Regions from separate parts of the Exiguobacterium sp. s95 genome, predicted to be linked through region 2. Evidence: riboswitches for the same ligand, from Rfam matches in the RefSeq annotation. Region 2 holds a riboswitch; the other holds the start of a gene.
What was found. A riboswitch is a leader RNA that binds a small molecule or an ion and turns the genes downstream of it on or off. The one in region 2 is predicted to bind cyclic di-GMP.

Region 1 (7,695 bases), on a different contig from region 2:
ATTAAAGCAGTGAAAACAAACGAAGAGTTCAGCTTTACGGCATCAGATAGCCTGGGAAATAAAAGTGATATCCTAAAAATGAAAGTGACCGATGCGACGCTGCCTGTTCTTAAAGGCGCGACGGATGTGACGCTTGAAGCAGGGATAGTCTTTGATACAAAACGCAATATCACGGCAACGGATGAAACGGACGGAGACCTCACCAAGTCCATCTTAATTGCCGGGACATTCGACAGTAAGAAACCTGGACTTTACAGTCTGACGTACAGCGTAAAAGACCGGGCAGGGAATGAAGCGAAGATGATTCGGCGCATTACGGTCAAAGATACGGTTAAACCGGTTCTGTCAGGTGTGACGAATCAGTCGATCAATCTGAATAGTACGTTTGATTCGAAAAAAGGCATCACTGCGAAAGATAACATCGACGGAGACTTGACGAAGAGGATTCAAGTGTCAGGCAGTGTCAATCTGAAGAAGGTCGGCGCGTATACTTTGACTTATAAAGTCGTGGACCGTTCAGGAAACACGGCGACTCTGGTTCGTAAAATCACGGTCAAAGATAACGTGAAACCAGTCATTACAGGAGCGAAATCAAAAACGATTAAGTACAAATCGACCTTCAATCCGAAGACAGGCGTCACAGCAAAAGATAATGTCGACGGTTCGTTGACGAAATCCATCAAAGTAAAAGGAAGTGTCAACACAAAACGTAAGGGCATATATGCCTTAACGTATACAGTAAAGGATAAAGCAGGAAACAATACTAGTGTGAAAATTAAAATCACAGTGAAGTAAATGTGATGTTCAAAAAGATAGTGACTCCTTCTAAAAAGGAGCACTATCTTTTCATTTCTTGAAATTTAGATGGTGTCTGTCGAATGAAATTATAGAAAAATATAATTAAAAATTGGTTGGCTTTAAGACCATAGAAATCGAAAAAAATTTTAGCATATTAACAGAGTATTTTTAATTTAATTCTGGGGGAATCATAGTATGTGTAATTTTAATAAAGCAATAAAGAATGTAACTCTCCTGTTAGGAATCTGTATTGTCCTATTTTGTCTGCAAACCAAAGTGAATGCAGCGGAGTCTCAATTCTCTCTTCTTCCATTTGAACAAAAAGATCAGGTGATTTATGGAAAAATTCAACCGAATGATGAAGCACATCTTCAGTTCAATCATCAACTTTTTACAGTGAAAAGTAATACGAAGGGGGAGTTCTCTCTTAAACTTAAACAACCAGTAGGAAACGAATCCGTCGTTTTATTTCAGAAAGACAAAGATGGATTTGAACAAAAGACGACTGTACAGCTCGCTACGGATTTCAATACAGACGATTTAAATACGAATAGCATCGTTCCACCTTCGTACCTAGGAATTCAAGACAACCAATTTATTTTCGTAAGCCATTCTTCGTACAGGATATACGTGATTTACGAGGGTAAAACTTATTCTGGATTAGGTTCGTTATTGGTTCCAAAAAATAAGTCAAACGAATTGAAATTTTTTGGACAAGATGATTCACATGAATTTGGTGAAAAAAGTAAACTTGTTGTGAAGCAAGTGAACGAAACTGAATCATTAAAGATCAACTCGTTTGATGTTGAAGGGTCACGATTAAAAGGAACGGCTTGGCCCTATGGACATTTAAAAATAGTAGATAAAGAGGGGAATACCAAACAAGATATTGAACTAGAAGCAGACGGAAACATTGATATTCATATTCCATTGTCCTCTTATGAGTTAGAGGAGGGAACCTCTTTTACTATACAAGATGCGCAATCACCCGTTCCCTTGTTCAACCAAACGATTCAAATCTCCTCATTCATACCTAGTAAAGAGAAGGCAGTCTATTTCTCACATGACGTCAGAAGTAATACAGTCATTGGGAAAACCTATAGTGATGCGCAAGTTCAATTGGACAAACAAACCTGTTCATCACCCGATACATCGGGCATGTTTACATGTTCTCTTGCTATTTCAGAAGACCCGACACATCAATTAACAGTCATCCCAAAAGGAAAACCAGCTGTATCCGTATTTTTCGATACCGATTTCAATACAGATGCCTTTCCATTTTCATTATCGCAATCCTTGTCTTCTAACAATGCAGAATTAAATGGTACGACTCTTTCGAACAAAGAATTCAAAATCGAAGCAAGTAACGGCCTGTCGATAAACTTTAATTCGGATGCGACAGGTGAAATTAAGCTAAAGCTCCCAAATGCATATAATCTGAGCTATCAAGTATTCCTAAAAAGGAAGAATGGCAACTATCACCTAATCAAATCCATTAATGTAGACGATGAGCGAAAAATTCCTGAGCCAGTGTTAAAAGTTCAAAACGGTGAATTGGTTATTTTTAATCCCATGTATGAAAAAGATGCGCATTTACAAGCGGAGTTGTTGATTGAAAAACCTAACGGAGAATGGGATTTAAAACAATTGACGTTTGATCGGTGGATGCAGGAACTGAAAAGCATTAATGTCACAGAAATCCAAGACGGTGATCACTATACGTTAACGTTATTTAAAAAACAAAACGATCCGAATTCACGTGCTATAAAAGGGATATTCAAACGTATCGTGAAACCGAAGTATGATTTGAAACAAAGTAATGCATTAACTTTGGTTGGACGAACAGATCCGTTTGCTAAAGTTAAGATTAACTTCTCAGTCTTCAGAAACTATGAATCCTCTTATATTATGCCTAGAAACTACGAAGCAAAAGCAGATGGAAAAGGAAACTTTCAAATCAGTCTAAATCAAAAACAAGCTTTTAGAATTGATTACAGTGCAAGTATCGATTCAACGATAACGAGTGAGGACGGCTTAAAAAAGGACTACTATTATCAAACCATTGGAGATAGTACATCACCTCGCATTCAACTAGCATCGAAATATATCGCAGACTCAGATCCCGCATTCAATTTACTCTCAGATGATCGATTGAAGAAAATCGAAATTAAATATTTTTCGAACAATAAGTTGATTACAGAAAAGGTAGTTTCACCTGTAAAATATCTAAGCTTTATTTACACTCCTAAAAAACAAACTACTTACAAAGAGAACGCGATCAACAAAATTATGGTTCGTGCCACAAACGTCAGTCAACAGACTTCGTTGTGGTCGACCTTTAAGGTGACGAGTACAGCTTTTCCAAAGGTTCAATTGAAAAAAGTGTATATCGGAGATAAAGAAATCCACGGGAAAATTTCCGTCAAAAAATCATTTGAGTTGCTTGCCAATGATAAAAAATACGTTGTCAAACCCTCATCAAGTGGGACGTTTAAAGTTAAGTTAAAATCACCTATTAAAAAAGGAACGAAGACAATTAAAGTCATCTTAAAAAATGATGTTGATGATAAGAAGACGCTGACAGAAAAAGTATTGACCAGTAAAAAATAATTTAGATTCTTTATTAAGTCGTCAATTGATGTTCTCAAGATATATTTAATCAATAGACATATCTCAACACACGGTGTAGCGATTTTAAGTTCTGGAAAATACTCAGGAATGAACTCGGTCGTGTAAAGCGCATTAAGAAGGAACGGGCGAGGTTCAAAAAAATGTTTGTTTAAGGGTGTACTAATACTATTTTCATTTGCTCAAAAATAATAGATCGAGTTAGTTCATCTAAACTATTGTTTGTTTTTTACACAAGAAGAGGTCCAAGCGATAACCATCGCCTGGACCTCTTTTTGCGTTCGATGTTTCAATTCGTTGACCTGCCTCTGAAAAGTGACCGGTTTTGTTTTGTGCATCCTGTATAATTGTGTCATGCAGAAGCACTCAGAATTGGAATTGAGTAATCGGTTATGAGATTATATTCAAGTGGTTTAGAATTTATTGTAATTCAGCGTCTTGTTTGATTTTAAGTGAATGAACCCATTCTTTTTCGCGTACTTCGCACTTTTCGCACCTTGCTTAGAAGAAATCGTCAATGTCTTGATGTCTTCTTCTTCGTTCAACTCCTGAAGATCTGCCATCCGGTCTTTTGACCATTGGTCTTTTGCGACCGTCGAGTAGTTGAAGCTTTCCCACATGATGCCATCGATGTACGGGTACGTATGGTATTTTAATGTCCCGAAGCCCCAGTTTTGAATCAATGAGAGGTCCGCATGTTTCGTCTTGACGCTCTTTAAGAAGTTCGTCATCGCGACTTGCTGCTGCTCAAGAATCTTTGGTTGGTCGGCATGTTCGTTGTCGATGTCGCCGACTGTATCCAAGAAGACACCGTCGAGTCCTTTATTGACGACCTGCTTTTCGACTTCTTGCATGAGGACCGCTTGGTAATGCTTCGAGTTGATGTCCATTAAGTATGAATCCCACTCCGCGTAGTGGACACGTTGTCCATCACGGTGGAAGAAATCTGATTCCTTTAATTGCGCCATCAAGTCTGTGTTCCAGTTGTCGGCTTCCATCGTGTTGATGTAGCCGTAGACTTTCGTGCCGTACTTTTGAATTTCTGCGATTTGTTTCGCCGAGTAGAAGACCGGTTCGATGATCATGACATCGTACTTTTGCATCTTCTTGATTTTTGATTTCGTCGGTGCATCGTAGTAGACCTTATACGAGCTGACGGAATCGAGTGGATTCGTTGATTGAGCTTTGCCCGTGATTGGTGTCATTAGTAACACTCCTAAAAAAAGAATGCACAAAAAAGACGTCACGCGTTTGAGTGAGATAATACCCATGGTTAGTAGCCTCCTGATTTTTTATCAGAGAGCGGCTGCGGCATTGCAGACTGGCGATCGGTATCCGAAGATCGACGACCCATGTCTTTGCGCCCTTACTTTTCAGTAAGTTTGCCCTTCTCGATATTTAGTTGTAATTGCCTGTTTGACTAAATCTTACCACTGCTAACAAAAATGTAAATAACTATTTTAAGGAGAGTGTGCCATGATTTACACACAGCATAGAAATACAGTCAAATGGATAGAAATGCTAGCTAGTATTTTACTTATCGGTTTCTTTGACTATATGTTTAGCCTTTCGGTCTCGAATTGGGCGATTGATCCGTTAATCTTTTATATTTTATTGTTTGCCCTCCGCTATGGTCTGCTCGGAGCGTTCGTCAGTTTCACGATGACGATGCTGTACCACCTGTTTTTCCTGTCGGTCGAAGGATCAGACATTCTCTTATTTTTATACGACCGGACGGAACTGAGCTGGATCATCTTCCACTTCCTCGTCGCGATGGTCTGCGGGATTTTCAGCACCTCGTTCCAGGAACGTTATTTATCGTTACGGCTCCGCCACGAAGAAGTCGTCGAAGAAAACAACCACTTGCTCGAGACGGTCGAAAAGCTCCGACTGTCGCAGTCGACAATGCAAAAGAAGGTCCTCGACTCGGATCATACATTAACGAAAATCTACCAAGTCGGACTCGAGCTCGACCAAACGGCGGCCGACATCGTCCGCGATCGCCTCGTCGATGTCTTGAAACGTTCGTTCAAGGCAGAGAATCTTGCCATCTATCACGTCGATGCGTCCAAACGGACGTTACGACTCCACGTCCGGTTCGGTGAGAAAGAGGTCTTGCCGCAAACACTATTCATCGATCCGTCGACCGGCATCTATCAACGGATGTTCAAGACGAATGCGATTTCAATCCGGACGATGGACGAGACGGACGTCCCGTTACTGATCGCACCAATCCGCTACGACGGGAAGATTCAGGAAGTTGTCGTCATTCAGGCGATCGACTTCAACCGCCTGACGAGTTACGAGATGAACATCATGCAGTTGATTCTCGACTGGACCGGGACACGAATCGAAAAAGCGTTAACGATGGAATGGAATGCGTCGCGTGGTGATTTGATTGAAGGGACACGGATTTATCAAATCGAGCCATTCAATAAAAAAGTCGCACTCCAACAACACCGAGCTGAACAGTACGATCAGCCGTACAGTACGGTCGTCTTGCCGGTCGAACAGGTCCGGCTGTCGTTGATTGAAATGGAATTAATCCTACGCCAGTCGATGCGGGAAATCGACATCATCGGCTATGACGAGACGAATCAAATGCTCCACTTCCTCTTACCGGGAACACCGCAAGAGAACGCTGAAGGATTCAAGCAACGGATTAAAGAGTTGTTCGCACGAAAAGGAGGGAATCTTGGATGATTTTCTTCGTCCTGTTATTTTTTCTGATTCATGCCGTCATCGTCTTTCTCGTCACGAAACTGATCACGGCACGGATGGACCTGGCACAGCGCGGTCTCGTCAAGTGGATCGCCCTGATCTGTTATTTCGTCCCGTTGCTCGGTGAACTGTTCGGTCTCGTCAGTTGGCTGATCGCAAGACGATACGCGTCAGACAAGACGTTGCTCGACTACGATGACTACATCGAGTTCGACGTCGTCAACCTGGAAGGACTGCAACAACAGGCGGCCGACAACATCGACTTGGTGCCGATGGGCGAAGCGATGGCGATGGACGCGAAGGAACGGAAACAATCGATCGTCCGCTTGACGACGACATCGATTGCCGACTCCGGGAAGTATCTCCAGTTCGGGCTCGACCATGCCGACTCGGAGACGGTCCACTACGCCGCGACGGTCCGCAATACGTTATATGACCGGTACGAAGCGACGATTAAAAGTCGCGAGGAACAACTTAATCCGGGGCATGTCACGACGTATTACCACTTGATTGACGCCTTCGAAGCCTTCATCGAAAGTGGACTGCTCGACGACAGCATGCAAAAACGGATCTTTGATCGGTTCGGATCGTATTTACAAGACATGCGGATTCAGTATCCGACGGACGCGACGTGCTTGAAGGCGTGCGGCAAGCTCGCACTCGCAAAAGGCGACGTCGCGGACGGACTCGGCTACTATGAACGCTTGATCATGCACTACCCGGAGCAAGCGGACGGCTACCTGCTGGCAATCGAATATCACTTCACGAGAGGGGACTGGACGAAGTTGGCCCCGCTCGTGACACAACTAAAAACACACGTCGCACCGGACGACATTCCGGACGACAAACGCTACATTTTGGACCGGCTGGAAGGAGTGGAACTATGAAAAAATCGATCACGACCTACGTCGTCGCCGTCTTCGCGATTCTGCTCGTCACGATCGGCGTCGTCCAGTTGTTACGTCTTGATTATGGACATCGCCTGATTCCGACCGAGGAGACGCAACAAAAGACGTTTCAGACGATGTCGGGCAAGGAGGGACAGATGGACGGAGAACCGTTACAAGTCTATATCCATCAGGATAAAGGCGAGCTCTCAAAAAGTGTCTTGACGAACTTTAAATATGCACTGAAGTACGCGAAAGTCCCGTATACGAATATCTCAATCAAAGAAATCGAGCAATTGGAGCCGTCCGAGCGGACAGTGCTTGTCCTGTCCGGCGAGCATTCGCGCGACTGGCCGTATGAGACGATTCGTCAATTCGTTGAAGACGGCGGACGACTCTATATCGCGGGACGTTTCATCAATCAAGACTGGGCGGAGCTCGTCGGGGTGAAACAGTTCGGTGATTTCAAAGACGGCATCAACGGGTTGACCTTCAAGGAAGAAATCTTCCCTGGTTTCGTCGATTTGCCTGACTCGTCAAACTTGTTCGCCCACAGTATTGCCGACGTCGAGCTGCTACCGCAAGCGGACGTCAAAATCACGGCGTCCGGTGAACCGATTCTTTGGACATCACCGTACGGCAAGGGAACAGTCCTGTTCTG
Region 2 (7,695 bases):
CATGATCGCACCGGAGACACCGAGTGCAGCCCCGACCAGCATCGCAGCGACTTCGCGCGGTAACCGGATTTCCTGAATGATTTTTGCTTTACCGTTCAAGGGACCGAACGTCAAAGCGTTCCAGACCTCACGTATCGTCGTGTCGGCGGCACCGAACGTCATCGAGATCCAGAACATGACGACGAACAGGAGTAAACCGAACGTGATTTTCAGTCCGAACGGGAATCGACCGGATGACATAGTTATCGTCTCACTTTCATTAGATAGTCAAAAAGGAGGGACCGAAAAATCGGTTCCCTCCTTATTTTTGTTACGCGCCAAGGAAACTTTTCTTGAAGAACTCGAGCTGACGTTCGAGCGTCAATGGATCATTGAAGTAAAATTCTTTCGAATCGACTTCGAAGACGTGGTTGTTTTTAACAGCAGGAATATTTTTGTATGTGTCTGTTTCTGTAAACGAGTTATCTGCTTCTGCCGTCTTACTGAAGATGAGGTAATCCCCTGCATATTCAGGTAAGACTTCCGGTGATAGCGCGTAATAGCCGTCTTTTAAGGCCATTTCCGTAACTTTTTCCGGCATCTTCAATTTCATTTCCTGGTAGAGGATTTCTGTACCACGTCCCCAGTTGTCGCCGAAGACGTAAAGCTGTTTATCGAAGCTTTCGATGACAGAGACCGTCGCATCGTCACCGATTTTAGCTTTAATCTCTGTTCCGGCGTCCGCTGCGCGTGTTTGGAAGTCTTTGACCCAATCGCGTGCTTCTTGTTCTTTATTGAGCAATTTACCGATTTCGATATGTTGTGTCAAATAGTCAACTTTGCCGTACGTGTACGTGACGGTTGGAGCGATTTCTTTAAATTTATCGATGTTTTTCGTTGTATTGTAGCCGATGATGAGATCGGGTTCGAGTTCGATGACTTTTTCGACGTTTTCTTCTGATACTTCCTGGACGTCTTTCAAATCAAACTTCGGATTCGATTTTGACCACGAATCGACACCGACGAGTGGGACGTCGAGTGCCATGACGTTTCCGGCGAAACCGGCAAGGACGACGACGCGTTTCGGATCAGCCGGGACTTCGACGTCACCTTCTTCCGATTTATAGGTGATCGTTTCTTTTTTCGTATCGGAAGACGTATCTTCTGTTTTATCTGTATTGCCGCAGGCGGCGATGACGAGTGCTAAGAGTAATAAAATCGGTAAGAGTACTAGTTTCTTCATGTGGTTAATCTCCCTTGATTAAGTTGTAAGTGACACACATCGGCTTATTCGTCCGTGGATCACGACCGATTTCGGCATCGATATGAAATACTTCTTTTAAGACGTCATGCGAAATGACTTCCTCGCACGTTCCGGCTTTGACGACTTCGCCTTCTTTCATCGCGATGATGTAGTCGGCGAAACGGGCGGCCTGATTTAAATCATGTAACACCATGACGATCGTCCGGCCTTCCGTCCGGTTGAGATGCTCGAGCAGCTCGAGGACTTCGAGCTGGTGGGCGAGATCAAGGTAAGTCGTCGGCTCATCGAGGAAGATGATATCCGTCTCCTGCGCCAGCGCCATCGCAATCCAGACGCGTTGCCGTTGACCACCGGACAAGGCGTCGACCGGACGGTGTTTGAATGCCGTCGTATCCGTTGCCTCTAACGCCCAGTCAATGATCTCGTAATCATGTTTCGTTAAACGACCAAATCCTTTTTGATAAGGAAAACGACCGTATGAGACGAGCTCTGCGACCGTTAGACCGCTTGCACTTTCCGGTGTCTGAGGCAGGATCGCCATTTTCCGGGCAAGCAGCTTTGTACTTTCCTTCGCAATATCGAGACCGTCAAGCAGGGCACGACCAGACTGATGGGGGATGATCCGGGTCATCGCTTTCAATAAGGTCGATTTACCGCAACCATTCGCACCGATGATTGTCGTGATTTGCCGATCCGGAATCTGAACCGTCAAGTCTTTGACGATGGTACGATCTCCGTATCCGATACTGATTTCTTCTGTTGCTAGACGTACCATACGCAGAGGCTCCTTCTCGTTTAAAGCTGTTTTCATTGATAATGATTATCACTATCGTCTCCCTAACCATACCAGTCTCATAAAAACGCTGTCAACATTTTTTCTTGTCTTCAAGAGATGTTCACGTTATCATTGGGAATGAGAATGATAATCAGTCGTAGTCGAGAGCGAGGAGTGAGTGAGATGGAACAGCAGGAATTGTTTGATGTAACGGTAATTGGTGGAGGCCCGGCCGGGTTATACTCGACTTTCTATAGCGGATTACGCGGGATGAAGACGAAAATCATTGAATACCAGGCAGAGCTTGGTGGCAAGATTCATGTTTATCCGGAGAAGATGATTTGGGATGTCGGGGGACAGCCACCCATTACCGGAGCGAAGCTGATCGAGCAACTCGTCGAACAAGGCTTAACGTTTAATCCGTCCGTGCACCTGAATGAAAAAATCATTTCAATCGCAAAAGACGTCTTCGGAAACTTCGTCCTCGAAGCGGAGTCGGGAGAAATTCATTATTCGAAGACAGTCATCGTCGCTGTCGGCGGCGGGATACTCAATCCCCAAAAACTGAAGATTGAAGGGGCCGAACGGTACGAAGTGTCGAACTTGAACTATACCGTCAAATCGATTGAGCGGTTTAAAGATAAGACGGTCCTGATTTCAGGTGGCGGTAACTCAGCGATCGACTGGGCGAACGAGCTCGAACCGATTGCGAAAAAAGTTTACGTCACATACCGGAAAGACTGTTTCACAGGTCACGAGGCACAAGTCGACCAACTCGTCCGAAGCTCAGCCGTCTGTCTCCTCAACACGACGATTCATAAGTTGATCGCAAGCGACGATCACCACCGGATTGCGTCCGTCGAATTGATTGATTGTGCGACGGACGTGACAAACATCGTTGACGTCGATGAAGTCATCATCAACCATGGCTACGAACGGGAAGCAGAGTTGCTCGCGAACTCGGAACTCGACATCAAACAAGTCGACGACTTTTACATCGCCGGTAACGCGTCGAGCGAATCAAGTGTACCGGGATTGTATGCAGCAGGAGATATTTTGACGCATGACGGCAAGGTGAACTTGATTTCGGGTACATTCCAGGACGCGGCAAACGCCGTCAACCGGGCGAAGCAGTTCATTGAACCGGATGCTGCCAAAGTCGCGATGGTCTCATCCCACAATGAAGTTTTCAAAAAACGGAACCGTGAATTGATTCAAGAAATGGTCAACGAAAAGTAAAAAAACACCTGTCTTAAAGATCGCCCCTCGTCACATGGACGTCGGTCGTCTTTAGAGCAGGTGTTTTTTTTGTTTAAGGATTAATCTTCATCTTCATCTTCATGCTCGTCGTCCGAGTCATCATCTGAATCATCATCTTCGTCCTGACCTTGATCATCGTCTTGCTCGTCTTCTTCAACGTGACGGTGCTCTGATTTCGTTTCTTCGTGATCGAAGTACTCGAGTTCAATCTCCAACTCGTAAGAACCAGAGAGAGCGAATAAGCTGACGAGTTGTGCCCGTAATTCCTCTTCCGTCATCTTCGGATGTGACTCGATGAACTGAATCAATTGGCGGACACGGGTTTCATCGACCGTTGCGTCATTCGTTTTGACACGCAGCTGACTCTTCTTCTTTTTAAACTGGTATTTAATCTGACTTTGCGTCGTCTCTGTCGCGAGAGCAATCTTCATTTTTTTCAGCATATCTTCATAGCGGTGACCGGCCTTGTTGCGTTCTTTGCCATCGAGAATTCCATCACCATCAGAATCCCGTTTATATGGTTTTGTCCCAAGCTCGAGTTCGATGTCGTTAGTTAAGCCATCACGGTCCGTATCTTCATGTGCGTCGCTGATCTTATCGCGGTCGCTGTCTTTCTTCCGTGGATTGAGTTTGAGCTTATATTCGGTGTAGTTGCTTAAGCCGTCATGATCCGTATCTTGCTGCGCAAGTTTTTTCCCTTTAAGCTTGTACTTCTTTTCCCAGCTGTCATGGATTCCGTTCTTGTTGCGGTCATGCTTCGATGTTTTACTCTTGGCATCGATTGAGCCGAGCGGCGTCAGCATCAACGCATAAGCAAGACCGGCAGTAACGACATAATTGATTTTTTTCATGTGAACGTAGTCTCCTTTTGTGAACTTCGGTAACTGGCAAGCATAGCTTGAAGCGGTAGCCCCTATAGTTTTGCGTCACCACATTTCTGTGGGTTTGCCCGTTCGATTCCGGTGAAGAACCGTATCTTCAGTATAAGTGATTTGTTTCTATGGATAGATAAGGGTTTTTGATAATGAGTCAGTAAAATATATGTTCCATTCGCGGGGGTAACATTCGAAAGAGCGGTTTTTCGAAACGAGTTTTTTTCCCGTGCTTTCCTCGGGCGAGGCGTAAGCCGTTGCTTCTTGATTCTAGCGAACAAGAAGCAGGGTCTTACTTGCCTCTGACAGCGCAAGTGGTCTTGCGCTTTTTCCCGTAGGAGTCACGAGAAGTAACTCTTTTTTGTCACTTCGATTATTTCGAAACGGGAACAAGCTGACGATAGCGCGTCTAAAAAACTGTTCGCCTGATTTTCCATAAGGATACAGTGAGCAAGAGACAAAAAAATCCGCCCTTTCACGAACTGAATCGGTCAAGAGGCGGACAGGTTACTTATTCTTTATCATTTTTTTTGTTTTGTTCCTTCTCAATCATCTTCTTCGCAGCCATCCGGAAGCGGAAAATCAAGTAAAGACGGTAAAAGTCGATCGCTGCGAACAGTGTCAACAGAATCGTCCAAAAGTTAAAGACGGTTCCTGCCTCGATCGAGTTGCTGTACGCGAGGTACATGAAGAGAATACCGAACAGGGCATAAAATAATGCCATGAAGTTTGAGCCTTGGCGCATGAAAACACTACCTTTCCTAAGTTAAGTCATTGCATAGAGTGCGAGTACGACAATTCCGTTATTGAAAACGTGAATCGCAATCGGTGCTATGATGCGGCGCGTTTTGACGAAGACGAGTGAGAAAACAAAACTCATTGCGACATAAATCAAAAACTTGTTGTCTCCGTGGATGAACCCGAAGATAACACCACTGAGAACGAAGCTGAAGACGAAGTTCAGTTTTGTCGACAAGTTCCCGAACATAATGTGGCGGAATAAAAATTCTTCCATGATCGGTCCGAGTAAGACGACCATCAGCTGTAAAATCGGGATGACTTGGATTGCTTTCATGATGTCATCCGTATTTTGTGATTTCGCGACGTTTTCGAGTCCACCAGACATCCAGGCATCAAGAAGGTTGACGCTAATCAGTAAGGCGTAAAGCAACACGATTCCGATCCCAATCCACTTTAATGTGTCGATCGGATCCGTCTGATTGCCCTCTGCTTTCCACTTCTGCCAGTCAGGACGAAGACAGAAGAACGAGACGATGACGGCAACGGTAAAGCCAATCGCAAGCCACCAGCCGAGGACACCCGGAATTTGGCTTTTTGAGAGAAAGCTCGGGAATGTTGCCGGTACGAGCTGGACGATCAAATAAATCACAATCGGAATGATGTGACGGATTTGCCACTTATCAGCCATGTTGAACGGCAGATTGACGGAATTTTTCATCGGTCGGGACACAACTCCTTTGTATTGAAGGTACTGTCCCGATTGTAACAAACAAACAGGCCGGGCGCACGAATGGTGATGGTTCAAAGATGGCGATTTCGGGAAAACGGATAAGGGTTCAGGGTTGAATTTCGATTGAAAACCGTTTAAGATAAAAATATGTTAGCACTCCATTAAAGTGAGTGCTAAAAAACAGTCATTTTCAAGGAGGATGTTTCGCATGTTAAAACCACTTGGTGATCGCATCGTGATCGAAGTCGTTAAAAAAGAAGAAACAACACTCGGAGGAATCGTTCTTCCTGGGTCAGCGAAAGAAAAGCCACAAGAGGGTAAAGTCATCGCTGTCGGTACAGGCCGTGTGACAGAGCAGGGTGTACGTGTACCACTTGAAGTGAACGTCGGCGACCATGTCATCTACGCACAGTATGCCGGGTCAGAAGTCAAAGTCGATGGCAATGAATACTTAATCTTACGCGAAAGCGATATTTTAGCAGTAGCACAATAATAAAAGGGGGATTTCAGTCATGGCAAAAGATATCTTATTCAGTGAAGAAGCACGCCGCGCGATGCTCCGCGGTGTCGACGCATTAGCAGACGCAGTCAAAGTGACGATCGGACCAAAAGGACGCAACGTCGTCCTCGAACGTAAATTCGGTTCACCACTCATCACGAACGATGGTGTGACGATCGCAAAAGAAATCGAACTCGAAGACCACTTTGAAAATATGGGTGCGAAACTCGTCGCAGAAGTTGCGTCGAAAACGAACGAAATCGCAGGGGATGGTACGACAACAGCGACAGTCCTCGCACAAGCGATGATCCGTGAAGGACTCAAAAACGTCACAGCGGGTGCGAACCCGATGGTCATCCGTAAAGGAATCGAAAAAGCGGTCCGCCGTGCCGTCGAAGAGCTCCACGCCATCGCAAAACCGATCGAAGGCAAAGAAGCGATCGCACAAGTTGCGGCGATTTCAGCTGCTGACGAAGAAGTCGGTCAATTGATCGCAGAAGCAATGGAACGTGTCGGTCAGGACGGTGTCATCACGATCGAAGAGTCACGCGGCTTCACGACAGAACTCGACGTCGTTGAAGGGATGCAGTTCGACCGTGGATACGCGTCACCATACATGATCACGGATTCCGACAAGATGGAAGCGGTGCTTGAGAACCCGTACATCTTAGTCACAGATAAAAAAATCTCGAACATCCAGGAAATCTTGCCGGTCCTCGAGCAAGTCGTCCAACAAAATAAACCGCTCTTAATCATCGCGGAAGACGTCGAAGGCGAAGCACTCGCGACACTCGTCGTCAACAAACTCCGTGGTACGTTCAACGCGGTTGCGGTGAAAGCACCAGGCTTCGGTGACCGCCGTAAAGCGATGCTCGAAGACATCTCGATCGTCACAGGGGCAGAGTTGATCACAGAAGAGCTCGGTCTTGATTTGAAAGAAACACAAATCATGCAACTCGGCCGTGCGTCGAAAGTCGTCGTCTCAAAAGACAACACGACGATCGTCGAAGGACACGGACACAGTGATTCAATCGAAGCACGTGTCGGCGCCATCCGTGCGCAAATCGAAGAAACGTCAAGCGACTTCGACCGTGAAAAACTGCAAGAGCGTCTTGCGAAACTCGCGGGCGGCGTAGCTGTCGTCAAAGTCGGAGCAGCAACAGAAACGGAACTGAAAGAACGCAAGCTCCGGATTGAAGATGCACTGAATGCGACACGTGCAGCCGTCGAAGAAGGAATCGTTGCCGGTGGGGGAACAGCCTTTATTCACGTGACGAAAGCCGTCGAATCGATTCTTGCTGTCTCAACAGGCGACGAAGCGACAGGCGTCAACATCGTCCTTCGTGCGCTCGAAGCACCACTCCGTCAAATCGCGGAAAACGCCGGTCAAGAAGGTTCAGTCATCGTCGAGCGTCTCAAACATGAAGCGCAAGGCATGGGCTACAACGCCGCGACAGACGAGTACGTTGACATGATTGAAGCGGGAATCGTCGACCCGGCGAAAGTGACGCGTTCAGCACTTCAAAACGCAGCGTCTGTTTCAGCGATGTTCCTGACGACGGAAGCCGTCATCGC

Region 1: linked by a shared signal. The riboswitch ahead of KNP99_RS12180 (glycoside hydrolase family 191 protein) and the one ahead of KNP99_RS12710 (hypothetical protein) in region 2 are both predicted to bind cyclic di-GMP.

What each region holds. Positions count from the first base shown of each region.
Region 1 covers NZ_JACSMM010000008.1:40,165-47,859, forward strand. The annotation lists gene KNP99_RS12170 (Ig-like domain-containing protein) at 1-795, shown strand, start outside; gene KNP99_RS12175 (hypothetical protein) at 994-3,408, shown strand; gene KNP99_RS12180 (glycoside hydrolase family 191 protein) at 3,840-4,631, opposite strand; cyclic di-GMP riboswitch class I at 4,739-4,823, opposite strand; gene KNP99_RS12185 (hypothetical protein) at 4,903-6,129, shown strand; gene KNP99_RS12190 (hypothetical protein) at 6,126-7,034, shown strand; gene KNP99_RS12195 (DUF2194 domain-containing protein) at 7,031-7,695, shown strand, end outside.
Region 2 covers NZ_JACSMM010000009.1:16,567-24,261, forward strand. The annotation lists gene KNP99_RS12690 (FecCD family ABC transporter permease) at 1-240, opposite strand, end outside; gene KNP99_RS12695 (iron-hydroxamate ABC transporter substrate-binding protein) at 311-1,222, opposite strand; gene KNP99_RS12700 (ABC transporter ATP-binding protein) at 1,227-2,018, opposite strand; gene KNP99_RS12705 (NAD(P)/FAD-dependent oxidoreductase) at 2,202-3,257, shown strand; gene KNP99_RS12710 (hypothetical protein) at 3,338-4,129, opposite strand; cyclic di-GMP riboswitch class I at 4,155-4,238, opposite strand; gene KNP99_RS12715 (DUF4305 domain-containing protein) at 4,662-4,895, opposite strand; gene KNP99_RS12720 (CPBP family intramembrane glutamic endopeptidase) at 4,917-5,609, opposite strand; gene groES (co-chaperone GroES) at 5,830-6,114, shown strand; gene groL (chaperonin GroEL) at 6,134-7,695, shown strand, end outside.